2 regions of the Streptomyces sp. NPDC107546 genome follow, and region 2 is predicted to be linked to the other one. Evidence: riboswitches for the same ligand, from Rfam matches in the RefSeq annotation. Region 2 holds a riboswitch; the other holds the start of a gene.
The links. Region 2 has a riboswitch for S-adenosylmethionine ahead of ACZ7L1_RS31985 (putative leader peptide). Riboswitches for the same ligand answer to the same signal wherever they lie in the genome.
Positions count from the first base shown of each region.

Region 1: it holds a riboswitch for S-adenosylmethionine, as region 2 does, so the genes downstream of both, thrC (threonine synthase) here and ACZ7L1_RS31985 (putative leader peptide) in region 2, are expected to answer to the same signal.

Region 1 is NZ_JBVKBA010000018.1:118,974-129,635, reverse strand. It holds gene groL (chaperonin GroEL) at 1-52, opposite strand, end outside; gene ACZ7L1_RS25375 (cold-shock protein) at 402-605, opposite strand; gene ACZ7L1_RS25370 (MoaD/ThiS family protein) at 1,055-1,330, opposite strand; gene thrC (threonine synthase) at 1,383-2,663, opposite strand; SAM riboswitch class I at 2,682-2,825, opposite strand; gene ACZ7L1_RS25360 (glucosyl-3-phosphoglycerate synthase) at 3,018-3,962, shown strand; gene ACZ7L1_RS25355 (alpha,alpha-trehalose-phosphate synthase (UDP-forming)) at 4,068-5,501, shown strand; gene otsB (trehalose-phosphatase) at 5,551-6,396, opposite strand; gene ACZ7L1_RS25345 (DUF3263 domain-containing protein) at 6,477-6,704, opposite strand; gene ACZ7L1_RS25340 (ABC transporter substrate-binding protein) at 6,754-8,046, opposite strand; gene ACZ7L1_RS25335 (ROK family protein) at 8,152-9,096, shown strand; gene nagA (N-acetylglucosamine-6-phosphate deacetylase) at 9,096-10,238, shown strand; gene ACZ7L1_RS25325 (1-phosphofructokinase family hexose kinase) at 10,394-10,662, shown strand, end outside.
Region 2 is NZ_JBVKBA010000032.1:31,771-42,432, forward strand. It holds gene ACZ7L1_RS31960 (heavy metal translocating P-type ATPase) at 1-1,101, shown strand, start outside; partial or broken gene ACZ7L1_RS31965 (family 43 glycosylhydrolase) at 2,204-3,968, shown strand; gene ACZ7L1_RS31970 (AbfB domain-containing protein) at 4,041-4,421, shown strand; gene ACZ7L1_RS31975 (hypothetical protein) at 4,472-4,633, shown strand; gene ACZ7L1_RS31980 (hypothetical protein) at 4,644-4,769, opposite strand; gene ACZ7L1_RS31985 (putative leader peptide) at 5,011-5,142, opposite strand; SAM riboswitch class IV at 5,162-5,276, opposite strand; gene ACZ7L1_RS31990 (DUF1684 domain-containing protein) at 5,365-6,189, opposite strand; gene ACZ7L1_RS31995 (LLM class F420-dependent oxidoreductase) at 6,259-7,182, opposite strand; gene ACZ7L1_RS32000 (NtaA/DmoA family FMN-dependent monooxygenase) at 7,274-8,674, opposite strand; gene ACZ7L1_RS32005 (LLM class flavin-dependent oxidoreductase) at 8,671-9,777, opposite strand; gene ACZ7L1_RS32010 (2-oxoglutarate and iron-dependent oxygenase domain-containing protein) at 10,336-10,662, shown strand, end outside.

The DNA.
Region 1 (10,662 bases), on a different contig from region 2:
CGCGCTCGAGGCCGCGCCGTGCCTCCTCGTCGAACGCGATGATCTTGGCCATGTGAAGTGGTCCCTCCAGGACTGGGGGTGATTACTTCGGACCGCGCCCGCGCCCGCGACGGACGGCCCCGGCCGGAGGTTCCTTGCCCCACCCGGCCCGCGGCCTCACCGACCCGGTCCTTCTGTTGTCACTCTCACCTTCAGAGTGCTAACGCCAATGATTAGCACTCGCCCCTGCCGAGTGCAAGCGGCTCCGAGGGGAGGAGGAGGTGAACGCTACGGTGCGCCCCCTGTCGGCACCCGCCCCGGACCAGTGTCCGAGCAGGGTGCGAACAGACCGAGGGGCCCGTACCCCGGACGGGATACGAGCCCCTCGACACGTCGAACGGTTCAGTCGTCGGCGCGTTGTATCAGGCGGTCACGCGGACCATGTCCGCCTGCGGGCCCTTCTGACCCTGTGAGATCTCGAACTCGACCCGCTGGCCCTCTTCAAGGGTGCGGTAGCCGTCCATCTGGATCGCGCTGTAGTGGACGAAGACGTCCGCACCACCGTCGACCGCGATGAAGCCGTACCCCTTCTCCGCGTTGAACCACTTGACGGTGCCCTGAGCCATGCCTAACTCCCCTATTACTGGCCCTTGCACAGATCCACACTTCGCGGATCCGGGTCAGACCTCACCCCCCAACGGTTGGGGGCGTGCGCCGGAACGCGTCGACCGCGGCTGAATGTATCTGTCCAACTGCCGTCTGCAACAGGTCAATCGGACGAGAATTCGGGGCCCGACCGGTCGGGAATGTACGGAGAACTCGCCCGAATTCAGGGCAAGTCGGGCCGGGCGAAGGGAATGAATGGCGCAAAAGCCCTGCACACTTTGGCTGCTTCTTGTCGAGCGCGCGGCAGGTGATCGCGGGTCCGGAAGGGGAGTCCGGGAGCGCGTTCCCCAACTCTACCGCGCTCAACCATGCAGAATTGCCCCCTCCGTTTCTCTCACGGAGAGGGCAATTCGATGAACTCTCGGTTACCTGCGTTACCGAGGGTAAGGATCGCGCGTCCGAACGACCGTCAGCCGCCCGCGACCGCGGGGATGATGGAGACGCCCGCGCCGTCCGGGGTGGCGGTCTGAAGGCCCTGCTCGAAGCGGACGTCGTCGTCGTTCACGTAGACGTTGACGAAGCGGCGCAGCTTGCCCTGGTCGTCCAGGACGCGGGCGGCGATGCCGGTGTGGTTCTTCTCCAGGTCGGCGATGACCTCGGCGAGGGTCGCGCCCTCGGCGGTGACCTCGGCCCGGCCGCCCGTGTAGGTGCGCAGGATGGTGGGGATGCGGACGTTGACGCTCATCGGGGGATGACCTCCGGTCGGGGTACGGCTGCTGGGTTGTGGCGGGAGGAGATCAGACGAGACCGGCCTCGCGGAAGGACTCGAGGGTAGGACGGATCGTCGCGGTCAGCCCCGTGTCGGCCACCGCGTCCAGCGTCTTCAGACCGTCCCCGGTGTTGAGGACGACCGTCGTCTTCGCCGGGTCGAGGACGCCGTTCTCGATCAGCTTGCGCGTGACACCGACGGTCACGCCGCCCGCCGTCTCGGCGAAGATGCCCTCGGTGCGCGCCAGCAGCTTGATGGCGTCCACGATCTGCTCGTCCGTCACGTCCTCCACGGCGCCGCCCGTGCGGCGGGCGATGTCCAGGACGTACGGGCCGTCGGCCGGGTTGCCGATCGCCAGCGACTTGGCGATGGTGTTCGGCTTCTGCGGCCGCACCACGTCGTGGCCCGCCTTGTACGCGACCGACACCGGCGAGCAGCCCTCGGCCTGCGCACCGAAGATCTTGTACGGCTTGTCCTCGACGAGCCCGAGCTTGATCAGCTCCTGCAGACCCTTGTCGATCTTCGTCAGCTGCGAGCCGGAGGCGATCGGCACCACGATCTGCTCCGGCAGCTCCCAGCCGAGCTGCTCCGCGATCTCGTACGCCAGGGTCTTGGAGCCCTCCGCGTAGTACGGCCGCAGGTTGACGTTGACGAAGCCCCAGCCCTCGCCCGCCGGGTCGCCGATCAGCTCCGAGCAGAAGCGGTTCACGTCGTCGTAGTTGCCCTCGATGCCGACGAGCTCGCCGCCGTAGATCGCGGCCATGACGACCTTGCCCTGCTCCAGGTCGTGCGGGATGAACACGCAGGAGCGGAAGCCGGCACGGGCCGCCGCGGCGCCGACCGCGCCCGCGAGGTTGCCGGTGGAGGAGCAGGACAGGGTGGTGAAGCCGAAGACGCGCGCCGCCTCCAGCGCCTGGGCGACCACGCGGTCCTTGAAGGAGTGCGTCGGGTTACCGGAGTCGTCCTTCACATACAAACCGCCGGTCACGCCGAGTTCCCGAGCGAGGTTGTCGGCCTTGACGAGCTTGGTCCAGCCCGGGTTGAGGTTCGGCTTGTCGGCGACGTCCGCCGGGACCGGCAGCAGCGGCGCATAGCGCCAGATGTTCGCGGGGCCCGCCTCGATGCGCTTCCGCAGTTCCTCGGTGTCGTAGCCGGAGAAGTCGTAGGCGACCTCGAGCGGGCCGAAACACTCCTCGCAGGCGAAGACCGGGCCGAGCGGCACCCGGTGGCCGCACTCGCGGCAGGACAGAGCCGCGGCGGGGCCGAGGTTCACGGAGTCGGTGGTGCTTGCAACTGTCTGCACAGCCATGTCAGGCGAGGCCCTTTCTCCTCATCTTCCTCACGACGCATCTCGCCGTGAGACGGAATTGGCACCTTCCCTAGCCGGGAGCCCCGCCTGCGAAGACGAGAGCCGACTGGAGGGTTGCCGGGGCTTCACCGGGCCGTGTCCCTCTGCCCCTCTGGATGAGCTGTATGTGGTTGTGTCGCCGGCGACGGGCCGGGGTGACCCCGACATGCGATGGTCACCGGCGTTGTTCAAGACTGTAACCGACGGCCGGGAGAGTTGAGATAGTCGTCCGAACCGCGAGATGGATCACAAGAGAGACCATTCGACCGTCCCCGACTCACCCCCCACCCGTACGAACGTGAGGAGCCGCAGACTGTGCTGGAAGAAGTCGAGCGCTGGCTGAGCACCCGCTCCTGGTCCGTCACCGACCGCCCGCTCCACCAGATCATGGCCGCGAAGCGAGCCTCGGGCTCCTCGGTCAGCGTCGTGCTGCCCGCGCTCAACGAGGAGGAGACGGTCGGCGAGATCGTCTCCGCCATCCGCCACGACCTCGTGCGGCAGGTCCCGCTGGTCGACGAGATCGTCGTCGTCGACTCCGGCTCCACCGACCGCACGTCCCAGGTCGCCGCCGCGGCCGGCGCGAGGGTGGTGCACCGCGACACGATCCTGCCACGCATACCGGCCGTGCCCGGCAAGGGCGAGGTGCTCTGGCGCTCCCTGCTCGTCACCGGCGGCGACATCGTCTGCTTCGTCGACGCGGACCTGAAGGAGTTCTCGTCGGACTTCGTGACCGGGATCGTGGGCCCGCTGCTCACCGACCCGGACGTGGACCTGGTGAAGGCGATGTACGACCGGCCGCTGGGCGGCGCAGCGGGCCAGGGCGGCCGCGTCACGGAACTGGTGGCGCGCCCGCTGCTCAACATGCACTGGCCGCAGCTCGCCGGGTTCGTCCAGCCGCTCGGCGGCGAGTACGCGGCCCGCCGATCCCTGCTGGAACGGCTTCCCTTCCCGGTCGGGTACGGCGTCGAGCTCGGCATGCTGGTGGACGCGCTGCACCTGGTGGGCCTGGACGCGCTGGCCCAGGTCGACGTCGGGGTGCGCAAGCACCGCCACCAGGACGGGCAGGCGCTCGGCCGCATGGCCGCCGCGATCTACCGCACGGCCCAGCTCCGCCTGGCCCGCGGCCATCTGGTCCGCCCGGCCCTCACGCAGTTCGAACGGGGGGCGGACGGCTTCGAGCCCCGGACGTACCGGGTGGACACGGAGGAGAGGCCGCCGATGGCGGAGATCGCGGAGTACATGGAACGAAAGGTGGCCTGAACCGTACGCAGCCGGACGTCCGAACGTCCGGACGTGACGGACACGGTTCCGCATACGGCCGAACCGTACGTTTGAGCGTTTTCGGCGCGGGCTAGGTTTCGTGGCATGGCTTCCACGCAGCATGCGCACGGCGCCCGCATCCTCGTCGCCTCCAACCGCGGCCCCGTCTCGTACGCGCTGGACGACTCCGGGCAGCTCACCGCCAAACGGGGCGGAGGCGGTCTGGTGTCCGGTCTGTCGGCGATCGGCCCGGACGCGGACGCGGTCTGGGTGTGCGCGGCCCTGAACGACGGCGACCGCGAGGCCGTACGCCGCACGGGTGGCGCGCTGGATCCGGCCCACACCGGTGGCCGGCGGGTCCGGATGCTCGACATCGACGCGACGGTGTTCTCCGAGGCGTACAACGGCATCGCGAACTCGGTGCTGTGGTTCGTCCACCACATGCTGTACCAGACGCCGCTCGAGCCGGTCTTCGGCAGGGAGTTCCGGCACGCGTGGGCGTCGTACGAGGCCTACAACCACGCGTTCGCCGAGGCGCTGGCCGAGGAGGCGGCCGAGGGGGCGGCGGTCGTGGTGCAGGACTACCACCTGACGCTGGTCCCGGGGATGCTGCGGCAGCTGCGGCCGGACCTGCGGATCGGTCACTTCTCGCACACGCCGTGGGCACCGGTGGACTACTTCCGGATGCTTCCGGACGACATCGCCGGTCAGGTGCTGCGCGGCATGCTGGGCGCCGACCGGCTCGGCTTCCTCACCCAGCGGTGGGCGGACGCCTTCGCCGGGTGCTGCGAGGCGCTCGTCGGCGGGCTGGGGAACACCCGGATCGGGGTGCACGGCCTGGGCGCGGACGCGGACTTCCTGCGCGAGCGGGCGCACCGACCGGATGTGGACGAACGGATGGCGATCCTGCGGGAGCAGATCGGCACCGGCCCCGACGGCCGCCCCCGCAAGGTGATCGTGCGGGTGGACCGGACGGAGCTGTCGAAGAACATCGTGCGGGGTCTGCTGGCGTACGAGGAACTGCTGGAGTCCCGTCCGGAGTGGCGCGAACGGGTGGTCCACGTGGCGTTCGCGTACCCCTCCCGCCAGGACCTGGCCGTCTACCGGGAGTACACGGCGGAGGTCCAGCGGGTGGCCGCGGAGATCAACGAGAGGTACGGGACGCCGGGCTGGACCCCGGTCGAGATGCACGTCAAGGACGACTTCGCGCGCTCTCTCGCCGCGTACCGGCTCGCCGACGTGGCCCTGGTGAACCCCATCCGGGACGGCATGAACCTCGTCGCCAAGGAGGTTCCGGTGCTGTCGGACCAGGGGTGTGCGCTGGTGCTGTCGCGGGAGGCGGGCGCGTACGAGGAGTTGGGCGACGACGCCGTGACGGTCAATCCGTACGACATCCGGGGGACGGCGGAGGCCTTGCACGAGGCGTTGTCGATGCCGGCGGGTGAGCGGGCGGAGCGCTCGAAGCGGCTCGCTGCGCAGGCCACGGCGCTTCCGCCGGCCCGGTGGTTCCTGGATCAGTTGGCTGCGCTGGAGGTCTGAGGGTCTCGTTTCGGGGTGCGGGCCGATCGGGGCTTCTCGCAGGGGCGCCTCAGCTCAGCGTTCGTGTCAGTGACCTCAGAAGGTGTACGACCCCCTGCGGGCCGTCGACCACCAGGTCCGCCCTCTTCGCGAGTTCCGTGACCTCGTCGCTGCCGCTGCAGACGAGGAGGCCGGAGACGCCGTCGGAGCGGAGTTTGTCCACGGCGGCGAAGGCGGGGAGGTCGCCGAGGTCGTCGCCCGCGTACAGGACCGCTTCGGCGCCCGTCTCGCGGACGTACTCCGACAGGGCCACCCCCTTGTCCATGCCCGGCGGGCGCAGTTCCAGGACCATGCGGCCGGGTTCGACGATCAGGCCGTGGCGGGCGGCGAGATCGGCGAGGGGTTCACGCAGGGCCTCGAAGGCGGCCTGCGGGTCCTCGGCGCGGCGGGTGTGGACGGCGACGGCGCGGCCCTTCTCCTCGATCCAGGTGCCGCGCCAGGCTCCGATCTCGTCGAGGTAGCCGGGGAGTTCGGCGCGGACGGCGGCGACCCCGGGGTGGGGGGCCGGGGCGGTGACGGTGCCGGTGCGGGCGTCCCAGCGTTCGGCGCCGTAGTGGCCGAGGACGACGAGGTGGTCGAGTCCGGGGACGCCCGCGAAGCCGCCGTGGCGGACGGCGACGCCGGCGGGGCGGCCGGTGACGACCGCGACGGAGGCGACCTTCGGGGCGAGGGCCGCGAGGGCGGGGACCGCGTCGGGGTGGGCGCGGGCCTGGTCGGGGTCGGGGACGATCGGGGCGAGCGTCCCGTCGAAGTCGAAGGCGAGAACGGCCCGCTCGGGCCGGGCGAGGATGGCGTCGAGACCGTCACGCCCGGCCGGGGTGGCGGGCGTCGGCAAGGAGTCCGTGTGGCTGCCCATGGGTCCGACCCTATCGGCGCGCCGCCGGGCGCACCCACGGGGTCACGGGGGCGCGCCCGGCGCGTCCCACGGCCACGCGCTCAACGTTCCGCGCGGCGTGCCTCGCGGATGCGGCGGAGGCGGTTGACGGTGACCGGGGCGTGGGCCAGGGCCCTGGGGTCGTCGAGGAGGGCGTTGAGCAGCTGGTAGTAGCGGACGGGGGCGAGATGGAGCTGCTCCCGTATGGCCCGCTCCTTGGCCCCCGGCCCGGAGAAACCGCGCCCCTCCAGGGCCAGGATGGCCTTCTCTCTGGGGTTCAGGTCGTCCATGGGGGAACCGTAACCGGTGGGTCCGACACGCTCCCCCGCGCGCCTGCCGTCAGCGGGCCGCGTTGTCGGCCGTGACGGCCGCCCGCTGCAGCTGGCCCAGGATCGCCGCCGGGCTGCCGTCCGGGCCGACCGCCTTGCCTATCTGCTTCTTGATGTCCGAGCTGACCGTCGCCCACGACGTCTTGCCGACCGGGTACAGCTCGGCGCTCGGCAGCTCCTGGAGGAACGGCTCCAGGGCCTGGTCCTGGGACGACTGCGCCATGGCCTCCTGGGCGGAGCTCGTCACCGGCAGCAGGTCGTACTCGCGGGAGAAGGACAGCACGTTCTTCTCGCTGTACACGTAGTCGAGGAACTCACGGATCTGGTCCTTGTGGCCGCCCTGCTTGAACGCCGTCATCCAGTCCGCCACGCCCATGGTCGACTTCGCCCGGCCGTTGATCCCGGGCATCGGCACCATGCCGAACTTCACGCCCTTCTCGCGCGCCATCTTCATCAGCGACGGGTGGCCGTTCAGCATCCCGACCTCGCCGCGTGTGAACGCGGCGAAGGCGTCGGCGCGGTTCAGCTTCCCCGGTGCCACCGGGCCCGTCAGCCCCTTGCCCACCAGGTTGTCCTTCAGCCAGGTGAACGTGGCCACGTTCTGCGTGGAGTCGAGGTCGTAGGAGCCGAAGGCGTCCAGGTAGCCGGCACCGCCGCTGAGCAGCCACTGCATCGTCTCCGCCTGCGCCTCCTCGGGGCCCAGCGGCAGCGCGTAGGGGTACTTCACGCCCTTGGCCTCGAGCAGCTGCGCGTCCGTCGCCAGGTCGCTCCAGCTCTGCGGCGGGGTGGTGATGCCGGCCTCGGAGAACAGCGTCTTGTTGTAGAAGAGGATCCGCGTGGAGGCGGCGAACGGCATGCCGTACTGGGTCCGGTTCACCTTGCCGGCGTCACTCAGCTCAGAGGCGAAGTCCGCCTGGACGGGGATCGAGAGGACGTCCGAGGCCTCGTACAGCTTGCCCGCCGCCGCGTAGTCCGCGTACGCCCCGATCTGCGCCATGTCGGGAGCGTCGCCCCCGGCCACCATCTCCTTGACCTTGCGGTCCACGTCGTTCCACGAGTAGACGCTGACGTCGACCTTGATCCCGGAGTGCTCCGCCTCGAAGTCCTTGACCAGCTGGTCCCAGTACTTCCTGGAGCTGTTCGCCGACGAGTCCCCGTAGTCCGCGGCCACCAACCGCAGGGTGACGTCCCCGGAGCCCACCGCACCCGCGCAGCTCGCCAGGGCTCCGGTCATGCCGAGGGCGGACACCGCCGCGATCAGACCCCTGCGCCATGTCGTCCTGCGCGTTCCGCGTCGCTGCACTTGCTCTAGCCCTGCCGTCTCGTCATTCGGAATATCCAAAGGATAAGGTCTACACCACCTGAGTGGACTAGACCTCTTCCGGGTCCAGGAGCGACACTGTTCCCCGTGAGACATGTCATCGCCCTGGATGTGGGCGGCACCGGGATGAAGGCCGCTCTGGTCGGGGCCGGCGGTGAGCTGCTGCACCGGGCGCGCCGGGCCACCGGCCGTGAGCGCGGGCCGGACGCCGTGGTGGAGTCGGTGCTCGCCTTCGCCGCCGAGCTGCGCGCGCACGGCGAGCGCCACCTGGGCCAAGCCGCGGCCGCCGCGGGCGTCGCCGTCCCCGGGATCGTGGACGCCGAGCGCGGTGTCGCCGCGTACTCGGCCAACCTGGGCTGGCGCGATGTGCCCCTGCGGGATCTGCTCAGCCGCCGGCTCGACGGCGTGCCCGTGGCGCTGGGGCACGACGTGCGCACCGGCGGGCTCGCCGAAGGGCGCCTCGGCGCCGGCCGGGGGGCGGACCGGTTCCTGTTCGTGCCGCTGGGCACCGGGATCGCGGGCGCCATCGGCATCGGCGGCCGAGTGGAGGCCGGGGCGCACGGTTTCGCGGGCGAGATCGGTCACATCGTCGTACGGCCGCAGGGGAGCCCGTGTCCGTGCGGTCAGCGCGGCTGTCTGGAGCGGTACGCGTCCGCGGCCGCCGTGGGCGAGGCGTGGGCCGAGGCGGCCGGCGCCCCGGAGGCGGACGCCGCCGACTGCGCGAAGGCCGTGGCGTCGGGGGACCCGCGGGCGCGGAAGGTCTGGCAGGAGGCCGTGGACGCCCTCGCCGACGGCCTGGTGACCGCACTCACCCTGCTGGACCCGCGCACCCTGATCATCGGTGGCGGGCTCGCCGAGGCCGGGGAAACGTTGTTCACACCGCTGCGCGCGGCCGTGCGCCGCCGCGTGACCTTCCAGAAGCTGCCGTCGATCGTCCCCGCCACGCTGGGCGATGCGGCCGGATGCCTCGGTGCCGGGCTCATGGCCTGGGATCTCCTCGAAACCACTGACCCTGCGGAGGTAACCATCTGATGGCCACTACGAAGGTTCTCGCCGGTGCCCGGGTGGTACTGCCCAGCGGGGTCGTGGACGACGGCCGCCTGGTCGTGGAGGGCACGCGCATCGCCGGGTCCGCCCCCGAGAGCGCCGAGATCATCGACGTACGCGGCCACTGGCTGGTCCCCGGCTTCGTGGACATCCACAACCACGGCGGCGGCGGTGCGTCCTTCTCCGGCACGGTGGACGACGTCCTGACGGCCCTGCGCACCCACCGGGAGCACGGCACCACCACGCTCGTCGCCTCCACCGTCACCGACGACATGGACGTCCTCGTCCAGCAGGCGGGACTGCTGTCGGAACTGGCCGAGCAGGGGGACGTCGCCGGCATCCACTTCGAGGGGCCGTTCATCTCGCCGTGCCGCAAGGGGGCGCACTCCGAGGCGCTGCTGCGCGACCCCGATCCGGCGGAGGTGCGCAAGCTGATCGACGCCGCACGCGGCCGGGCCGCGATGGTGACGCTCGCCACCGAACTGCCCGGCGGCCTGGACTCCGTACGGCTGCTCGTCGAGCACGGGGTGATCGCGGCGATCGGGCACACGGACGCCACCTACGAGCAGACGGTCCAGGCCATCGACGCGGGCGCCACGGTCGCCACCCACCTGTTCAACGCGATGCCGCAGCTCGGCCACCGCGCCCCCGGCCCCGTCGCCGCCCTGCTGGAGGACGAGCGGATCACGGTGGAGCTGATCGACGACGGCGTCCATCTGCACCCGGCGGCCCTGCGGCTGGCGTTCCGTCAGGCGGGCGCGGCGCGGGTGGCGTTCATCACGGACGCCATGGACGCGGCCGGTATCGGGGACGGGCGGTACATGCTCGGCCCGCTCGAGGTCGAGGTCCGCGAGGGTGTGGCCCGGCTGGTGGAGGGCGGCTCGATCGCGGGCTCGACGCTCACGCTGGACCGCGCGTTCCGCCGGGCGGTCACCGTGGACGGGCTGGCGGTGGAGGACGTCGTCACGGCCATCTCGGCGGGCCCGGCGAAGCTGCTCGGCGTCTACGACCGGGTGGGCTCCCTGGAGCCCGGCAAGGACGCCGACCTGGTGCTGCTGGACGACGACTTCCGCCTCAAGGGCGTGATGCGCCGCGGGCAGTGGGTGGTCGATCCCCAACTGGGGTGATTGATCCGTTTGTTGGCGTGCGGCGGTTGGCTCCTGGGACTGGGCCGACCGCCGACTCTTTGGCATGATCGAGCCTCCGCAACCGCCGACGGCAGGCGCACTGACGATTCCGGGCCCCGGACCGCGCCGGCACGACTCTCGAGGGAGGTCCCGACGTGATCCTGACGGTCACGCTGAACACCGCTCTCGACATCACCTATCGGGTACGGGAACTGAGGCCGCACACCTCGCACCGGGTGACCGAGGTGACCGAACGGCCCGGCGGCAAAGGGCTGAACGTCGCCCGGGTGCTCGCCGCGCTCGGTCACCAGGTGACCGCCACGGGCTTCGCGGGCGGCGCGACGGGCCGCTCACTGCGGGAGCAACTCACCCGCACGCACGGCCTCGTGGACGCGCTGGTCCCGGTCGCGGGTGCCACCCGGCG
Region 2 (10,662 bases):
CTCGTGCGGGCGACAGCCGTTGGGGCCGGTACCCAGCTCGCCCGCATCACCCGGTTGGTGACCGAGGCCCAGGCCGGCAAGGCCCGGGTGCAGCGGCTGGCCGACTCGATGGCGGGCGTCTTCGTGCCCGTCGTGCTGGCGCTGGCCGTCACGGCGCTCGGATTCTGGCTCGGCGCGGGGGCCGATCCGCAGGCCGCTGTCACCGCCTGCGTGGCGGTCCTGGTCGTGGCCTGCCCCTGCGCGCTGGGCCTGGCGACACCGACCGCGCTGATGGCCGCGACCGGGCGGGGCGCCCAACTGGGGGTGCTCGTGAGCGGGCCGCAGGCGTTGGAGGGACTGCAGCACATCGACGCCGTTGTGCTGGACAAGACGGGCACGCTCACCTCGGGCCACATGACCGTAGCCCGCGTCACGGCGGTGCCCGACGGGCTGGGGAAAGAAGCGGTACTGCGGCTGGCCGGCGCGGTCGAGCGGGGGTCGGAGCACCCGCTGGGCCGGGCCATCACCTCCTACGCCCAACGAGCCCTGTCGGTGAATCCGGCGCCGGAGGTGAGCGATTTCAGTGCCGTACCGGGGCAGGGCGTACGCGGCCGCGTCGAGGGACGGATGGTCGAAGTCCTCGCGCCGGACGACGCCTTGCCCACGGCCCTTGCGGACGTCATGCCTGTGGCTGAGGCCGCCGCCCACACGCCCGTCCTGGTCCGTGTGGACGGCGTGGCCGAGGCCCTGATCGAGGTCGGGGACGTCGTACGCCCCGGAAGCTACCGTGCCGTGGACCGCCTACGGCGCCTCGGCGTCCGCCCGGTGCTCGCCACGGGCGATCGGGAGGCCCCCGCGCAGGCAGTCGCATCGGCCCTGGGCATCGAGGAGGTGCACGCCCGCTGCACACCCGAGGACAAGGCCGGCCTCGTACGGGACTTGCAGGAGCAGGGTTACCGGGTCGCGGTCGTCGGCGACGGTGTCAACGAGGCCGTCGCCCTGCAGCGCACCGACGGCACCTGGACCCTCATGCCCAGGGCCAAGGCTGCCCAGGTGGGTCGACTGGTACAGCTGAAGGGTCGGGCCAGTCACTTCACCCAAACTGATCGTGGCTCGTCCTGAAGCGGTCCGTTGGTAGCGGCCTACGTCTTTACCACCGAAACGCTCCACGGCATCGATCAGGAGGCCTGCCGGAGGTTCCGGCAGTTGAGGCTGCTCCCATGCAGAGGGACGCGATCGCGGTTGATGGCTAAGCGTCCTGCCTGCAGTAGTGACGCTGGAGGAGGCGACACGGCGCTCGTGTGTCAGCGGCCCCCGACGGTGGATCGGCGTCGTGTCAGGGGGCCGCGAGAAGTCGAAAGCCGCTGGTAGAAGCCGAGATGTCCACCGCCCCAGTTCGTAGGAGGCGGTCCTCCAAGCCCTTGGCCGCCCCGGCCTCCTGCGGGACGAGCAGGAGGGCCAGGAGCAGGAGCAGGCCGTGCCCGAGCAGAAAGCCAGGGGCACGTGGCTCTCCCGCTTCCGCGGCTGACGCGCCGGGTCCGGCTGTCGATGCCATTCAGCTGGGTGAACATCCCTGCCCCGGATGAACCGGCGTCGGCCGTGGACGTCGACCAGAGCATGAAGCCGATCAGGGACGGGCACGAAGCGCTCCCGACGTAGGGCTCGTCCAGCCGCTTGAAGCACAGCCCCTCCACCCCGGCCGCCGTCCGCTCCAGCCACCCTCGCGCCACAGCCGGGTCGGTGGTCGAGGGGCACAGCGTCAACGGCGCATCCAGGCCGTGGCGCGGGTGCCTCAATCGAGGAGAGGAGTTCAGCCGTGGCAGAAGGGAACCGATGACCCATCGTTCGATATTTAGAAAGCCCCTCGGAAAATCGGCCAGACGCTATAGGGCTGGCAAAAAGGATGTCAAGACGTCGGAGTGGTCGATCGTCAGATAAGCCGTCCGTACAGGTCATTGGTGTTCGGTATATCGGATGTCGTTCGAAAGTATTGACGCCGACTCGTATCCCAATTCACACTCACGCAGCGCAATGTCGTTCTGGCGGCACGTCAGCACCTCGGCCAAGGCCGCGAGCCGCCCTCTCAGGAATGTCTTCATCACGGGGATGTGAACCCATGCACAGCGTGAGACCTCAGAGCCGCCGAAGATTCCGGCCGAGCGCCGTCGCCGCCGTGGTCGCCGCCGCGCTCCTGACGGGTACGGTCGGTCTGTCAGCTCCCGCCCAGGCAGCGGATATCACCGACGGTCTGGCTCTCTGGTACAAACTCGACGCGACCTCGGGCACCGTGGCAGTGGACTCCTCGGGCAACGGCCGCAACGGAACCGTCAACGGCACCGCGGGCTGGTCGGGCACAGGGGAGGGACTGACGTTCAACGGCTCCGACACCTACATCAAGGTGCCGGACAACATCATGAGCGGCATGAACTCCATCACCGTCTCGATGGATGTGCAGATCGACGCCGCCCAGGCCACGCCGTACTTCCTCTACGGCTTCGGCAACACCAGCAACGGCGCCGGCAACGGGTACCTCTTCACCACCGGCGATGCCTTCCGGACCGCCATCGCCTCCGGGGCCCCGTCCACCGAGCAGAACACTCGGACCTCCACCGCGCTGCCGCGCTCGGTCTGGAAGCACGTCACCTACACCCAGACCGGCACCACGGGAGTCCTCTACAGGGACGGCGTGGAGGTGGCCCGCAACACGTCGGTCACCCTCACCCCCGGTTCCATCGGGTCCGGTACCACCACGGCCGACTACATCGGCAAGTCCCTCTTCACCAATGACAAGCTCTTCAAGGGCAAGATGCGCGACTTCCGCGTCTACAACCGCGCGCTGACGCCCGCCGAGGTCCTCACGGTCAGCGGGAACACCACGGGCATCGCCACGGTCACCGACCCCTCACGGAAGATCGCCGCCCTCATCGACGACGCCAACAGCAGGATCACCCTGCCGATGAAGGAGGGCACCGGCCTCACCGCGATCGCCCCGCAGTTCACCCTCTCCCCAGGGCTCGTCGATCAGCCCGGCCTCCGGCACACCGCGCGACTTCACCAACCCCGTGACGTACCAGGTGACCGGCTCCGACGGGACGAAGCGGACCTGGACGGTCTCCGCGCAGATCATGAGGAGCCCGGTCCTGCCGGGGCTCACCGCCGACCCGAACATCGTCCGCTTCGGCGACACGTACTACATCTACCCGACCACGGACGGTTTCGCGGGCTGGAGCGGTACGCAGTTCAAGGCGTACTCGTCCAAGGACCTGGTCCACTGGACGGACCACGGCGTCATTCTCGACCTCGGTCCCGACATCGGCTGGGCCGACAGCCGGGCCTGGGCCCCGACGGCGACCGCGAAGAACGGGAAGTACTACCTTTACTACTCCGCCGACACCAGCATCGGTGTCGCGGTCTCCGACTCGCCCACCGGTCCCTTCAAGGACCCCCTGGGCAAGCCGCTGATCGCCCGCGGAGCCTACGCCGGCCAGATGATCGACCCGGACGTCTTCACCGACGACGACGGCCAGTCCTACCTCTACTTCGGAAACGGTCACGCCTACGTGGTCCCGCTGAACGACGACATGGTCTCGTTCGACGCCTCGAAGGTCACCGAGATCACTCCCAGCGGCTACAACGAAGGCTCCTTCGTCATCAAGCGCAAGGGCACCTACTACCTCATGTGGTCGGAGAACGACACGCGCGACGAGAACTACCGGGTCGCCTACGCCACCGGCTCTTCGCCCACCGGACCCTGGACCAAGCGGGGCGTGATCCTGGAGAAGGACCTTTCGCTCGGTATCAAGGGCACCGGTCACCACTCCGTGGTGCAGGTGCCGGGCACCGACGACTGGTACATCGCCTACCACCGCTTCGCCATCCCCGGCGGTGACGGCACCCACCGCGAAACCACCGTCGACAAGATGGAGTTCGACACCGACGGCCTGATCAAGAAGGTCGTCCCCACCCTGAGCAGCGTCGACCCCGTCTCGGGCGGTACCGCCCTGCCCACGAACACCACCCGCTCGCTCCGGTCCGTCAACTTCCCCGGCCGTTACGCCGTCGTGCGCTCGGACAGCCTGGGCTACCTCGACCCGGTGACGTCCTCCAGCACCACGGCGGTCAAGCAGAGCGCCACCTTCACCGTCGTCCCCGGCCTGGCCGACGGAAGCTGCTACTCCTTCCGTGACCCCTCCGGCCGCTACCTGCGCCACAAGGACTTCCGGATCCGCGCCGACGCGAGCAACGGCACGGCACTCTTCAACAAGGACGCCACCTACTGCGCCCGGCCCGGTTCGACCACCGGCTCGGTCAGCCTGGAATCGTACAACTACCCCGGCCGCTACATCCGCCACTACAACTACGAGCTGCGCCTCGACACCTACCAGGACAACGCCACCTTCCGCGCCGACAGTTCCTTCACACCGGTCAGCCCCTGGGCCTGACCGCCGTGTGCGGCTCGTACAGCAGAAACGGGGTCACGTCCTGGCAGGATGTGACCCCGTTTCGCCGGTCGGACGCGGCCTCGCGGGCCGTCGGTCGGACGCTGACGATCTGCCGGTCCTGGCTGGCGCCGCCGGTGACGGGCGCCGCCCTGCCCGACCTGCTGCACAGCGAACTCCACGCCGCCCTCGCCCGCCACCGACGGTCGGTCTGACCGCACCGCTTCAGGCAGCCGCCCACTCCAGCCCGAGGTCGGCCAGCTTCTGGAGCTTGTCCGCGGTGAGCTTGGACACCCACTCCGCGACCATCACCTGCGACGCCCCCATCGTGGAGCACGCTGCGGAACTCATCCACACAAAGGGAGTCCATGCGACGAACAACGAGCAGCTCCGCCGCGCCGCGGGCATCAGCAGATCGCCGGCAGATCGCAGCTCGACCACTACTTCCCGACCAAGGAAGCAGCTGGCGGGGATCTCGTACTGGCCGCCGGGATTGCGCTCGTCAAGGGGGGATCAAAGACAGACGGAGATCAGGCGCAGGCGGGTGCGGCGACGACAGGTGCCGTACTGCGACCAGCGGCGGGAAGGCCCGTCAGGCTTGACAGAGACAGCTGGTCAAGCGCTTGAGGTCGATGTGACGCCGGCGCGAGAGACGGGAGAACACGGTGGCGCCGGCGAAGCGGGCGCTGAGGTCACCACCGTGCCGCATATCGGTCCTCCACATATCCGGCCCCGGTCACGGGGCCACGCGCTTGCGGACATCATCGGTGATCCCGGCGGGCTTTCACCTGGCGCACCCCCACCGCGCGGGAGGGTTGCCGGTCAGCGAGCCAGGGCTTGACGCTGACACTCAATGCCGTTCGTGATCGTACGGAGCGGTCTTGTCGTACGCCAACGGCGCAAAAGGACGCCTTGTATGGGGAGTCGGGGCGAGAGTGCGTCCAGCTCAGGAGCCGCCGCGCTCGCGGGGAATCTTCTGGCCGGCCTCGATCGCCACCGGCAGCCGGTTCTCGGCTGGGGGCAGCGGGCAGGTGGCCAGGTCCGTGTAGGCGCACGGCAGGTTGGTGGCACGGTTGAAGTCCAGGACGACCGTACCGTCGGCGGCGGGCGGATCGAGGGCCAGGGCCCGGTTGGCGGCGTAGGTGGTGACCCCGGAGGTCTCGTCGGTGAACAGCACCATCAGCCGTCCCGCACCGTGGCCGGGGAACGCGGTCAGCGACAGCGGGCGCCCGTCGAGTTCGAACTCGACTCTGCCCGGGGCGTCGTAGACATGCTCAAGGCCCTCGACCGCGGCGCCCACGGTGGTCGGCCGCGGAGTGTCGAAGGGGATGTAGCGGCCCGTCACGGCCCAGCGCGGGTCGGGGGCGTAGGCGGGCGTTCCGGTGAAAGCCGTGCGCAGCGGCGCGTCCGGGTGCCGGGGGCGCACGATGTCCTGGCCGCCGCGCCTGGCGATCTCGATGACGGCGTCTCCCCAGAGGGCGTCGACGCCGCCGCGCTCGGGAAGCACGCCGAAGCGGTGCTCGCCGCGCACCGGCGCCCCGTCGACGACCAATTCCTCGGCGTCGTCGAGGTCTACGACGACGCCTTCAGGGCCGGTGCGCCACGCACCGGGCGCGTCCGGGAAGCGCTGGGGTCGGTCGTCGAGCCAGTGCAGGCCGGTGATCGCCAGGAACCCGTGCGGGGCGGCGAGCCGGGCCTCCTGAGCTCGGTACCACTCCAGCCAGGTCTCGGTGAAGGCGTGGAGGTCCGTGGTGGCGGCCTCGGTGGTCATGGGGGATCTCCTTTGTGCCGGGGGCCTTCGGGCAGGGGATACAGGGGGTTGTCGAGCGGACGGGTGTACTCAGCCGGCCAGTTCGCCGAGGAGTCGCCAGGTGCGTCGGCGATCGGCTTCTCCCGCGATCTCGGTGCCCGAGAACACGACCTCGGTGGCGCCGGCGTCGCGGTAACGGCGTACCTCGGCCTCGACCGTCTTCTCGTCGCCGATCACGGCCAGGTCGGCGGCCCGCCGGCCGCCGGAGAGTTCGATGACTCGCGCGTAGGATGGGATCTGTTCGTAGAAGGCGAGGTTCTCGGTGGCCTTGGCCCGCACCGCGTCGACATCGTCCGTGACCACGCCGGGCACCAGGGCCACGATCCTGGGCGCGGGGCGGCCTGCGGCCTCGGCCGCGGCGTTCAGGGCGGGCACGATGTGGTCCGCCAGGGCGCGCGGTCCTGCCAGATAGGGCAGGATTCCGTCGGCAAGCTCGCCGCTGGCCCGCAGAGCCTGCGGCCCCATCGCGGCGACGAGCAGGGGGACGCCGTTCTCGGCACCTGGTACCCGCGCCGGGATCGGTGTGGTGGCGGTGAGCAGCTCGCCGTGAAAGTCGGCCGTACCGGTCTTGGTCAACTGCCGCAGGGCGGTGAGGAATTCACGCAGCCGGGCGATGGGTCGTTCGAAAGGCAGGCCGAAGCCCGTCTCCGTCAGCAGTTTCGTGCCCAGAGCCAGACCGAGGTGATAGCGGCCGTGGGTCGCGGCCTGGGCGGTCTGGGCCTGGCTGGAGACGAGCAGCGGGTGCCGGCCGAAGACGGGGATGGCGGAGGTGCCGACCTGCAGTCCGGGCACCTCGCGCCCGACGCTCGCCGCGAGCTGGGGTGAGTCCGCGCCGAAGGTCTGCCCGAACCAGGCCGACGTGACACCGAACTCCGCGGCCTCCTGGGCCAGTTGGACGGTGGCGTCGACCTGGTTCGGCGCGTCGGACGCGTTGAGCGCTACTCCAACAGTCATGTCAGTCAGAACGGGCGTCGGCCGCACCTGCATTCCGGTCGGCGTGTGACAGCTTCTTGTCAGTCATGTGTACAAGGGCCGGCTCGGGGGCTCAGCCCGCCTGTCGTCGGTCCGGTGCGGACCTGTGGGTGAGGGGTGCGCGCAGGCCGAGGTGCTCGCGCAGGGTGGTGCCGGTGTACTCGGTGCGGTAGATCCCGCGTTCCTGCAGTTCCGGGACGAGCAGGTCGACGATGTCGTCGAGGCCGTCGGGGATGAGGTAAGGCGTGACGTTGAAGCCGTCGATCGCGCCGTGCCGCACGAAGTGGGCGAACTTGTCGGCCAGGCCGGACGGGGTGCCGACGTGCCCGCGCTGCGGGCCGAGCGCGATGACGGTCTCGCGCAGCGACCAGCCGTGCGCCTCCGCCTTCGCCCGCCATTCGGCCACCACCGCGCGCGGGTCGGCGATGCGCCGGGCGCCGAAGGAGCCGTCGTTCTCCGTGACGACCGGATCCTCCTTGGGCAGCGGGCCGTCGGCGTCGCGGTCGGACAGGTCGATGCCCCACAGCAGTCCGGCGATCCCCAGCGCCGTGGCGGGCGTGACCTGCTGGAGCCGGATCCAGCGCTTCTTCTCCTGGGCCTCCTCCTCGGTGGCGCCGATGATGATCTCGGTGCCCGGCAGGATCCGCAGGTCGTCGTCGGGTCGGCCGACGGCGCGCAGGCGGGTGCGGATGTCCTCGGCGAAGGCGAGTGCGTCGTCGAAGTCGTTGCCGTGCGCGGAGAAGATGACGTCGGCGTTGCGGGCGGCGAAGTCGCGTCCCTCACCGGAATCCCCGGCCTGGAAGATCACCGGGTGGCCCTGGGCGCTGCGCGGCAGGGTCGGGGCGAGGTCGACGTCGAACTGCGGTCCGCGGTGCCGTACATGGCGTACGGCACCGGGCACCGACCATTCCCGTGCACCCGCGGAGTCGGCGATTGCTCCGTCCCCCCAGCCGTCCCACAACGCGCGGGCCACGGTGAGGAACTCCTCGGCGCGCCGATAGCGGTCGGCGTGGTCGAGGTAGCCGCCGCGGCGGAAGTTCGCGCCGGTCCAGGCGTTGTCCGTGGTCACCACGTTCCAGCCGGCGCGGCCCTCGGAGAGCAGGTCCAGGCCGGAGAGGCGGCGGGCCAGATCGGCGGGTTCGTTGAAGGTGGAGTTGGAGGTGGAGACCAGGCCGATCTGGCGGGTGACCGCGGCCAGCGCCGCGAGCTGGGTGATGGCGTCCGGCCGTCCGGCCACGTCGAGGTCATGGATTCTGCCGTCGACCTCGCGCAGCCGCAGCCCCTCGCCGAGGAAGAACGCGTCGAACAGGCCCCGTTCGGCGGTCTGGGCGACCCGGCGGAAGGAGGCGGGGTCGATCTGGGAGCCGCTGTCGGGGGCGGACCAGATGGTCCAGTGGTTGACGCCCTGGAAGAACACTCCGAAGTGCAGCTGGGCGTGTGGCCGGGGGACGTCGAGGGGGTCGGTGCGGGTCATCGGGCATCCTCCTGGGCGGCCACGGCCGCGGCTGCGAAGCGATTGGCGGGGCGCTCCAGACCCAGGGTCGAGCGCAGGGACGTACCGGGCAGCGGTCGGGCGACGAGGCGTCGCTCGGACAGGGCCGGCAGGACGAGGCGGGAGAGGACGGGCAGGTCCTCGTCCAGCACCAGCGGGTGCAGCCGTACGCCGTCGACGTGACGGCTCAACTCAGCCAGCAGTGAGACCAATTGGTCCGCCGAGCCGACGTGACGCAGCCACCTCCGGTCGGTCCACGACGCGTGCCGTTCCAGGTCGGCGACGCGCTCGGCGGCCGTGGCCTGCGGGGTGTCCAGCGCCACGTCGACCTCGGCGAAGACGCGGGGCGTACCGGCGGCAGCAGCGGCCGTGGCGACTTCCGCGAGTTCGCGCCCTTCGACGAGAGCGACGTCGAGCTGTGCGGCGGGAACCCGGTCCGGCCTGCCCAGGACGACAAGCTGCCCCTGAGGCGGGCGCGGCACGATCGCCGGCCCCTTGACGGCGTACGTCTCGCCCGTGAAGTCGATGTAGTGCAGCCGCTCGCGGTCGAGGTAGCGGCTGGTGGCCACGGACCGGATGACCGCGTCGTCCTCCCACGAGTCCCACAGGGCGCGGGCCACCTCCACGCCGTCACGGGATTCCCGGGCCCGTGCGGCGGCGTCGGCGATCAGCTGCCGCCCCCAGGCACGCGCCGCCTCGGGACGCTCCTCCTCCGTCACCACCCACCCGGCGCGACCGGCGGAGACGTGGTCCAGGGACGCCAGCTGGCCGGAGACATGGAAGGGTTCGGCATACGTGACCGGGACGACGGGCGCGATCCCGATGGTGCTCGTGGACGCCGCGATGAAGGCTGCCCGCTCCACCGCGCCGATACGGCCCACCGGATCCGGTGAGGCGCCGGGCGGCAGCACGCCGTCGTCCAGGGTGATCAGCGTGAACCCGGCGTTCTCGGCGATGGCGGCGACCTGGGCCACGCGGCGCGGTGTGAGCAGATGATCGGGGGAGTGGGCGGCGCGGCGCCAGGCCGCGGGGTGGGCGCCGTCGCCGTCGATCTCGACGGCGAGGTGCAGGGCAGGGCCGGACAATGGGAGTTCCTTCCGGGAAACATGAGAAACTCGCGGCCACAGGGCCACGACGAGACAGCCGGCGGGACGGCCGGCAGGGGTCAGGCGTGTACGGAAGGACAGACGGCGGAGGAGGTACGGCAGTAGTCGACATGCCGCCGGGTGATGAGCCGCGCACCGGTGCACGCACCGCGCGGTGCCGCGCCCAGTACGTGCATCAAAGCCTCCACCGGTCAGGAACTTTCCCGTTCAACGTACGTCGCCCGCCCCTGTGAGTGTCAAGGTCGACCATGGCGGAGGGGCATCTCATCCGCTGGGACGCGTGGTGGACCCATCTTTCCCGTTGTGCTTTGATCCGGCCATGAAGACCACTGGCCCGGCGCACACGGTGCTGCTCGACCCGTTCTGGGTGAGCCGCCGTGCCGATCAGTTCGACCAGGTCTGTTGCTGATCGCCGTTCGACGGCTCGCGATCAAGCTCTTCTTCTTTCTGCCTGCAGCCTTCTCTTGCCCTCGGACAGCCGCTCTCCGGGCGCAGTTGTGAGGCGCACGCGTCCGCCCTGCCGTGAAGGAAACCCCCATGGCCCAGTCCACAGCCCTGCCTGGCATCGACATCTCCCGCTTCCACGCCCCGGACGCCGACCGCGACGCCTTCCTCGCCGAACTCCGCTCCGCCCCACATGAGGTGGGCTTCTTCTACGTCACCGGGCACGGCGTCCCCGCAGCACTGCGGGAAGAGGTGCTGGGCGCGGCACGCCACTTCTTCGCGCTGCCGGAGGAGCAGCGGCTGGAGATCGAGAACCTCAACTCGCCTCAGTCCCGGGGCAATACGCGCACCGGCACCGAATACACCGCGGGCAGCGCCGACCGGCGGGAGCAGATCGACATCGGCCCCGAGCGGACGGCG